Regions from separate parts of the Micromonospora chersina genome, predicted to be linked through region 1. Evidence: riboswitches for the same ligand, from Rfam matches in the RefSeq annotation. Region 1 holds a riboswitch; the other holds the start of a gene.
What was found. Region 1 has a riboswitch for ZMP and ZTP ahead of GA0070603_RS01300 (glycine hydroxymethyltransferase). Riboswitches for the same ligand answer to the same signal wherever they lie in the genome.
Positions count from the first base shown of each region.

Region 2: it holds a riboswitch for ZMP and ZTP, as region 1 does, so the genes downstream of both, GA0070603_RS03440 (bifunctional 5,10-methylenetetrahydrofolate dehydrogenase/5,10-methenyltetrahydrofolate cyclohydrolase) here and GA0070603_RS01300 (glycine hydroxymethyltransferase) in region 1, are expected to answer to the same signal.

Region 1 covers NZ_FMIB01000002.1:309,894-314,076, reverse strand. Annotated here, with positions in the region: gene GA0070603_RS01315 (S8 family peptidase) at 1-467, shown strand, start outside; gene GA0070603_RS01310 (hemerythrin domain-containing protein) at 578-1,078, shown strand; gene GA0070603_RS01305 (SDR family NAD(P)-dependent oxidoreductase) at 1,139-1,945, opposite strand; ZMP/ZTP riboswitch at 2,086-2,175, shown strand; gene GA0070603_RS01300 (glycine hydroxymethyltransferase) at 2,194-3,630, shown strand; gene GA0070603_RS01295 (ribulokinase) at 3,782-4,183, opposite strand, start outside.
Region 2 covers NZ_FMIB01000002.1:758,951-763,133, forward strand. Annotated here, with positions in the region: gene GA0070603_RS03430 (sulfite exporter TauE/SafE family protein) at 1-755, opposite strand, end outside; gene GA0070603_RS03435 (endonuclease/exonuclease/phosphatase family protein) at 941-1,720, shown strand; gene GA0070603_RS03440 (bifunctional 5,10-methylenetetrahydrofolate dehydrogenase/5,10-methenyltetrahydrofolate cyclohydrolase) at 1,726-2,607, opposite strand; ZMP/ZTP riboswitch at 2,621-2,704, opposite strand; gene GA0070603_RS32315 (hypothetical protein) at 2,704-3,729, opposite strand; gene GA0070603_RS03450 (sigma-70 family RNA polymerase sigma factor) at 3,769-4,183, opposite strand, start outside.

The DNA.
Region 1 (4,183 bases):
CCGAGGCCCCGGGCGTGGTGACCGTCTCCGCGGTCGGCCCGACCGGTGCGAAGAGCTACTACTCCTCGTACGGCCAGGGCGTGGTGGACGTGACGGCGCCGGGTGGCGACAGCCGGATCCGCACGCAGGGCGCCAGCCCGACCAGCGCGGACCAGATCCTGTCGACGACCTTCAACACCACCACCCGCACCAACGGGTGGGGGTACAAGCAGGGCACATCGATGTCCGGCCCGCACGCTACCGGCGTCGCGGCGCTGGCGCTGTCGGCGCACCCGGGGATGACCCCGGGCCAGCTGGCGTCGTTCCTGGAGCGCACGTCGGTCGCGCAGTCCTGCCCGGAGGGCGTCTTCAACCTGGTGCCGCTGCACCCGAACGGCGCGCACTTCTACGACGCGACCTGCTCCGGCGGGGCCCGTAACGGGTTCTACGGCGCCGGCATCGTCGACGCGTACAACGTGGTGAAGTAACGGGTAGCACCAACGACGGGGCCCGGCGACGTGTCGCCGGGCCCCGTTCGTTTGTCCTGGTCGGGACGGGGGTAGGGGGGCCACATCAACCGACTCTAGGAGGTACCCCGGTGTCCACCGACGCGATCGTCCTGCTCAAGGAGGACCACAAGGAGATGCGCCGCCTGTTCAAGGCCTTCCAGGATGCCGAGGAGGGCCCGGCGAGCGAGCGGCAGAAGCTGGTGAAGCAGATCCTCGAGGCCCTGACGGTGCACACCTACCTCGAGAACGAGGTGATGTACCCGGAGGTCCGCAAGCTCGTGCCCGACGTCGAGGACGACATCCTGGAGTCGTACGAGGAGCACCACGTCGCCGACGTGCTCTGCTTCGAGCTCTTCACCATGGACGCGGACGACGAGCGCTTCAACGCCAAGACGACGGTGCTCATCGAGAACGTGCTGCACCACGTCGAGGAGGAGGAGCAGGAGTGGTTCCCCAAGGTGCGCGAGGCGCTCGGCCGTAACCAGCTCCAGGAGATCGGCCAGCGGATGATCGACCTGCGCCCGAAGGCGCCGAAGACCCCGGCCGCCCCGAAGGCGCTGAAGAAGTCGCTGGACGCGGTCATCGCCTGACCCGGCACGGCGTGACGGCGGGACCCGGCGCAGGCCGGGTCCCGCCGTCGTTTCCGCGGTTCAGCTGCCCGAGCCCGGCTCGGCCATCTTCCGGTGCTGCTCCGCCTTCAGCCGGTCCGGGACGATCTTGCCGGCGGCGGTCTGCAGCTTGTTCACGAACGAGCCGGCGGCCACCTTGTGCTCCCCCTTCATGAGGGCCTCGAAGGCGTCCTCGGCGACCGCGCGCGGGTCGTCCTTCCTGCCCTGGGCGACCCGGGTGTCCTCCATGTGGGCCCGCTCGAAGAACTCGGTGTCGGTCGGCCCGGGCATCAGGGACGTCACGGTGACGCCGCTGTCCTTCAGCTCGTTGCGCAGCCCCTCCGCGAACGACTGCACGAACGACTTCGAGGCGTTGTAGACCGCCTGGTACGGCCCCGGCATGGTCGAGGCGATCGACGAGGTGAACAGCACCCGCCCCTGCCCCCGCTCCACCATGCCCGGCAGCAGGCGCTTGGCCAGGTGCACCGTCGAGCGCACGTTCAGGTCGACGACGGTCAGCTCGTCGCGCAGGTCCGTCCCGCCCACGAAGTCGCCGCCGGCGCCGCGGCCGGCGTTGAGCGCCAGCGCGTCGACCGGCCGGCCCAGCTCCGTCACGGCCCTGGTCAGCTGCTCCACCCCGTCGGGCGTGGCCAGGTCCACCTGGACGGGGTACGCCTCGGGGCCGTTGTCGCGGCGCAGGTTCCGCGCCGCCGTGGCGATCGCCGGGTCCTCGGCGGCCACCACCACGTCGTACCCGTGCTCGGTGAACTGGGCGGCCAACTCGTACCCGATCCCGCTGGACGCGCCGGTCACCACGGCGAGCGGACGGCCGGTCGTCGGTGTGCTCATCCTCGTGCCTCCTCTTCCCGGGGGCGTGGGCCGCGTGGCCCTGCCCCCACCCGAGGGGTTTGCCCAGCCCCGGGCGGCCCAACCCCGCCGGCGCGCGGCGGAGGTGCGCCCGGCCGGCCGGAGGCCCACCCGGTAGGATCGGCGCGGGCCGTGACTGGCGCGTGGGGATGGAGAACCATCGGGGAGCGGCCCCGTCACGAGGACGCATGCCGAGCGCCTGGGCCTTCCGCACGTCACCAGGAGGTCGCATGTCGCTGAACGCCGAATCCACCGCCTTCCGCAGCGCGCTGGAGGTGATCCGGGCCGTCGAGCCGCGGGTGGCGGACGCCATCGGGGCCGAACTGGCCGACCAGCGCGAATCGCTCAAGCTCATCGCCAGCGAGAACTACGCCTCCCCGGCCACCCTGCTGGCCATGGGCAACTGGTTCAGCGACAAGTACGCCGAGGGCACCATCGGCCGCCGCTTCTACGCCGGCTGCCAGAACGTCGACACCGTCGAGGCGCTCGCCGCCGACCACGCCAAGGAACTGTTCGGCGCCGCCCACGCGTACGTGCAGCCGCACTCCGGCATCGACGCCAACCTGGTCGCCTTCTGGGCCATCCTGGCCGACCGGGTCGAGTCCCCGGCGCTCAGGAAGGCCCAGGTACGCCAGGTCAACGACCTCACCGAGGCCGACTGGTTCGCGCTGCGCCGCGAGCTGGGCAACCAGCGGATGCTCGGCATGTCGCTGGACGCCGGCGGCCACCTCACCCACGGCTTCCGGCCCAACATCTCCGGCAAGATGTTCGACCAGCGCAGCTACGGCACCGACCCGGCCACCGGCCTGGTCGACTACGACAAGGTCGCCGAGGCGGCCCGCGAGTTCAAGCCGCTGATCCTGGTCGCCGGCTACTCGGCGTACCCCCGGAAGGTGAACTTCCGGATCATGCGGGAGATCGCCGACTCCGTCGGCGCCACCTTCATGGTCGACATGGCGCACTTCGCGGGCCTGGTCGCCGGCAAGGTCTTCACCGGCGACTTCGACCCGGTGCCGCACGCGCACATCGTCACCACCACCACCCACAAGTCGCTGCGCGGCCCGCGCGGCGGCATGGTGCTCTGCGGTCCCGAGCTGGCCGACCAGGTCGACCGGGGCTGCCCCATGGTGCTCGGCGGCCCGCTGCCGCACGTGATGGCCGCCAAGGCCGTCGCCCTGGCCGAGGCCCGCCGCCCCGACTTCGCCGACTACGCCCAGCGGATCGTCGACAACGCCCAGGCCCTCGCCGAGGGGCTGCTGCGCCGGGGCGCGAAGCTGGTCACCGGCGGCACCGACAACCACCTCGTGCTCATCGACGTCTCCGGCTACGGCCTCACCGGTCGCCAGGCCGAGCAGGCGCTGCTCGACTCGGGCATCGTGACCAACCGCAACGCCGTCCCGCAGGACCCGAACGGCGCCTGGTACACCTCCGGCATCCGGATCGGCACCCCGGCGCTGACCACCCGCGGGCTGGGCGCCAGCGAGATGGACACCACCGCCGAGCTGATGCACACCGTGCTCAGCCAGACCACCCCGGGCGCGAACGCCGACGGCACCCCGTCCAAGGCCAAGTACGTCCTCGACCCGGCCCTGGCCGAGACGGTGAGCAAGCAGGCCAGCGACCTGCTCAGCAGCTTCCCCCTCTACCCGTCCGTCGACCTCGGCTGACCATCTCTTCCTGGACGCCCCGCCCGGCCTCGGCCGCGCGGGGCGTCCCCGTCCCACCGGCCGTGCCCGCGCCACTGCCGCACGCCCGCCTGACCCGCCGCATGCGCCGGGCTGGGCGGGTGTGGGCGGGTGGGGGCGGGTCTCGGGCGGGTCAGGGGGTTCGGTGGGAGTGGTGGCGGCGCGCCTGTAGGCGGTGGAGGATGTTCGTGCCGCCGCGGCCGAAGTGGTCGTGCAGGGTTTGGTAGTCGGCGTACAGCTCGTCGTACGCCGCCGCCCGGGCCGGGTCCGGGTGCCAGGTCTCGCGGTGTGACGCGCCCATGGCCGCCGATGCGCTCTCCACGTCCGGGTACGCCCCGGCGGCCACGGCCGCGTGGATGGCCGCGCCCAGCGCCGCCGGGTGGGCGGCGTCGAGGACGTGCAGCGGGCGGCGCAGCACGTCGGCGTAGATGCGCAGCAGCAGCCGGTTGGCGGTGAGCCCACCGGCGGCGGTGAGCTCGTCGACGGGTACGCCGGCGGCCTCGAACGCCTCGACGACGGTGCGGGCGCCGAACGC
Region 2 (4,183 bases), 450 kb from region 1:
TCGTAACCCAGCTTGCCCACCAGCGCCAGCACCACGACCAGCAGCACCACCCGCACGAAACCCGCACCGCGGCGCAACGCCATCCGCGCGCCCACCGCCGCCCCGGCGATGTTGCACACCGCCATGGCCGCGCCCAGCAGCCACCACACGTGCCCGGTCGCCGCGAACACCACCAGCGCCCCCAGGTTCGTGCCCGCGTTGACCACCTTCGCCATCGCCGAGGCGTGCACGAAATCCGACCCCAGCAGCGCGGTGAACGCCAACACCAGGAACGTGCCGGTGCCCGGACCGATCAACCCGTCGTACAGGGCGATGCCCAACCCGGCCACCGCCACGGCCACCACCACCCGCGTCGGCGTCCGCCGCTCCGGACGCGACACCACACCCAACCGCGGCCGGGTCAGCACGAACACCGCCACCGACACCAGCACCACCAGCACCACCGGCCGGTACGCGCCCGCCGGCACCGCCCCCGCCAGGGCCGCGCCCAACCCGGCCGTCAGCACCGCCAACCCCGCCGCTGGACCCGCCACCGCCCAGTCCAACTTCGTGCGCCGCGCGTACGTCACCGCCGCCGTCGACGTACCGAAGATCGCCGCCAGCTTGTTCGTGCCCAACGCCGTCGCCACCGGCACCCCCGGCGCGCCCAGCAGCAACGCCGGCAACAGCAACAGGCCACCGCCGCCCACCACGGCGTCCACCCAGCCCGCCAGGGCGGCCGCGCTCAACAGGGTCGTCAGCGACAGAGGATCCACGGGCCGCATTCTGCCCAGCCCCACCGCCCCGACGAGACCGGCTGTGGCCAGCCTCACCGCAGCTCAGCGCCCCCGACGCCGCCGCAACCACAACCCCACCGACGCCACCGCCACGAACACCAGCATCGAACACAGCAACGCCCTCAGCACCCGGCAAGCCTGCCACGCGGACGTAGGGTGTGCTGGTGCGCCTGGCCACCTTCAACCTGCTGCACGGGCGGTCCCTCACCGACGGTCTCGTCGACCCCGACCGGCTCGCCGCCGCCGTCACCGCCCTCGACGCCGACGTCCTCGCCCTGCAGGAGGTCGACCGCGACCAGTCCCGCAGCGGCAACCTCGACCTCACCGCCATCGCCGCCCGCGCCCTCGACGCCCCCGAACACCGCTTCGCCGCCGCCGTCGTGGGCACCCCCGGGGAACAGTTCCGCCCCCTCACCCACGACGACGACGGCCACGGCGAACCCCTCTACGGCATCGGCCTGGTCAGCCGCCACCCCGTCCGCTCCTGGCAGGTCACCCGGCTGCGGCCCGCCCCCGTCCGGTCACCCATCTACGTGCCCGGCCCCGGCGGCGGGCTCGTCCTGCTCCGCGACGAACCCCGCGTCGTCCTCGCCGCCGTCCTCGACACCCCGCACGGGCCGCTCACCGTCGCCGCCACCCACCTGTCCTTCGTGCCCGGCTGGAACATCCTGCAACTGCGCCGCGTCGTCCGCGCCCTGCGCACCCTGCCCGCACCCCGGATCCTCCTCGGCGACCTCAACCTGCCCGCCGGACCCGCCGCCCTGCTGTCCCGCTGGCGACCGCTGGGCCGCCGCCCCACCTACCCGGCCGGGCAACCCCGGGTGCAGCTCGACCACATCCTCGCCGACCGGCGCGGCCTGGACCGGCTACCGCCGGTCACCGCCGTCGACACCCCGCTGTCCACCATCTCCGACCACCGGCCGCTCCTGGTCGACCTCGGCTGACCGCCTCAGCCCAGCCCGGACGCCCGCTGCGCCGCCCGCACCGCGTTGCGGAACAACATCGCCACCGTCGTCGGACCCACCCCACCGACCCGCGGCGTGATCGCCCCCGCCACCTCGGCACACGACTCGTCCACGTCCGGCAGCAGCCGCCGCCCCTCGTACCGCACCCCGCCGCCGATCACCACACCACCCGGACGCACATGCTCCGGCTGGATGATCCCCGGCACCCCGGCCGCCGCCACCAGGATCTCCGCCCGCCGCGTGTACCGCGCCCAGTCCGGCACCCCCGTGTGCACCACCGTCACCGCCGCGTTCGCCGTCGGCCGCTTCTGCGCCAGCAGCATCGCCAACGGACGGCCCAACGTGGCGCCCCGACCGAGGATCACCACCTCCCGGCCCGCCACCGGCACCCCGTGGAACGCCAGCAACGCCTCGATCCCCGCCGGCGTACACGGCAACGGACCCGGCAACCCCAACGCCAACCGGCCCATGTTCACCGGATGCATCCCGTCCACGTCCTTGTCCGGGTCCAACTCCGCCAGGGCCCGGTCGTAGTCCAGGTGCCCCGGGATCGGATACTGCACCAGCACCCCGTGCACGGCCTTGTCCGCGTTGAAATCCGCCAGCACCGCGTGCAGATCCGCCTGCGACGCCGACGCCGCCAGATGCACGTGCGGCGACACGAAACCCAACTCCGCCGCCTGCCGCTGCTTGATCCGGATGTAACCCGCGCTCGCGTCGTCGTCGCCCACCAGCACCGTGGCCAACGCCGGCGTGACCCCTGCCGCCCGCAACGCCACCACCGACTCGGCGACCTCCGCCAACACCTGCTCCGCCACCGGCGCACCCGGCAGCAGCCGCGCCGTCGTCGTACCCGAAGAAGACATGCCGCACCCCGCCCGCGGAGGCCCAGGCGGTCGACCCCCGCGACGAGAGCTCCCCGATGGTTGCCCATCCTCGGTGCCGCCAGTCGCGTTCACCCCTCAGCCTGCCACAGCGCGCTCCGCGACCGCACCCGCCACCGCCTGCCACCGCGGCAACGACCCCAGCAGCTCCGCGGCCCGCCGCCGCCGGTCCGCCGCCGACGCCGCCCGAAGATCCGCCACCGCCGCCTCGAAGGCCGGCCGCAACACCCGCTCCCGCCCCGGCGCGTCGGCCGCCAGCACCGCGTGACAGCGCGCGTACGTCACCACCACCCAGAACATCGCCTCCCGGTGGGCGCCCGCCGCCACCAGCTCCGCGCTCCCGTCCAGCACCACCGGCCGCCCCGCCGCCGACAGGTCCGCCACGAACGGAAACGGGGTACGCGCCACCCGTGCCGCCTCGTCGAACGTCACCGCCAACCCCGCCAGGTGCTCCCGCACCCGATCCGGCCCCACCCCGCCACCGTCCAGCGACGCCAGCAACTCCTCGTACCGGTCACCGAACCCGTAGGCGGTCAGCACCTCCCGCGCCCGCACGTACCGCCGCCGCACCGTCGGATCCCGCAACCCCGCCACCGCCGGCCACACCGCCAGCAGCGACGTCGGGAACACCCACCCCAGCACCTGCTCCGCCAGCGACGCCCGCTCATCCAGGCGCGCCAACCCGTCCTCGATACGCCGCCGCACCCCGGCACACCGCCGCCGCACCCACACCGGATCCGCGAACCCCGCCGCCACCCGGTCCCGGATCGCCGCCAGCCGACCCGACGGATCCGCGATCACCGCGCCCGCCCGGAACATCGGCGCGAACACCCACGACCCCAGCACGTCCTCCGGCGACCCCAGCTCCGCCCAGGTCAGCGCCGAGACCTCCAACAGCACCCCACGGTGAACGAACTTGCCCACCTTCGCCGCCGGCGCGTCCCGCACCAGCAGCACGTCCACGTCCGAGGAAGCCGGCAGCACCGCGTCGTCCGGCAGACCCACCGTCGACCCGCTGAAGAACGCGCCCCCGACCGACGGGTCCCGGCGCATCTCCTCGCGCACCCACCCGACCGCCACCGCCCGCGCGTGACCGACCCGCACCGCCCGGATCCTGCCACCACCGCCCGCGCCCGGCGACCCTCACACCCCGACGGCCAGCCGACTCAACCGGCCCGGATCCGCCACCACGTCGACCGCCACGATCGCACCACCGGCCACCTGGAACGTCAGGACCGTCACCAGCCGCCCCCGCGGCGCCACGAGAATCGCCGCCGCCCCGTCGACCAGCCCCACCCGGCCATACGGCGCCCGCTGCGAGAACAGCAGCGCCTGCCGGGCGACGACATCGGCGCCACGCAGCCGCACCGGCCCGGGGGAGCCGGCCGCGACGGCGTCCGCGCTCACCGTCACCTCCGGATGCAGCACCGCGAGCAGCGCTGCGAAATCACCGGCACGCGCGGCCCTGAGGAACGCCTCGACCAGCTCACGCTGCCGAACCGGATCCCCGTCGGGAAGATCCGCCGCACGAACCCGGCGGCGCCCACGACTGGCCAGC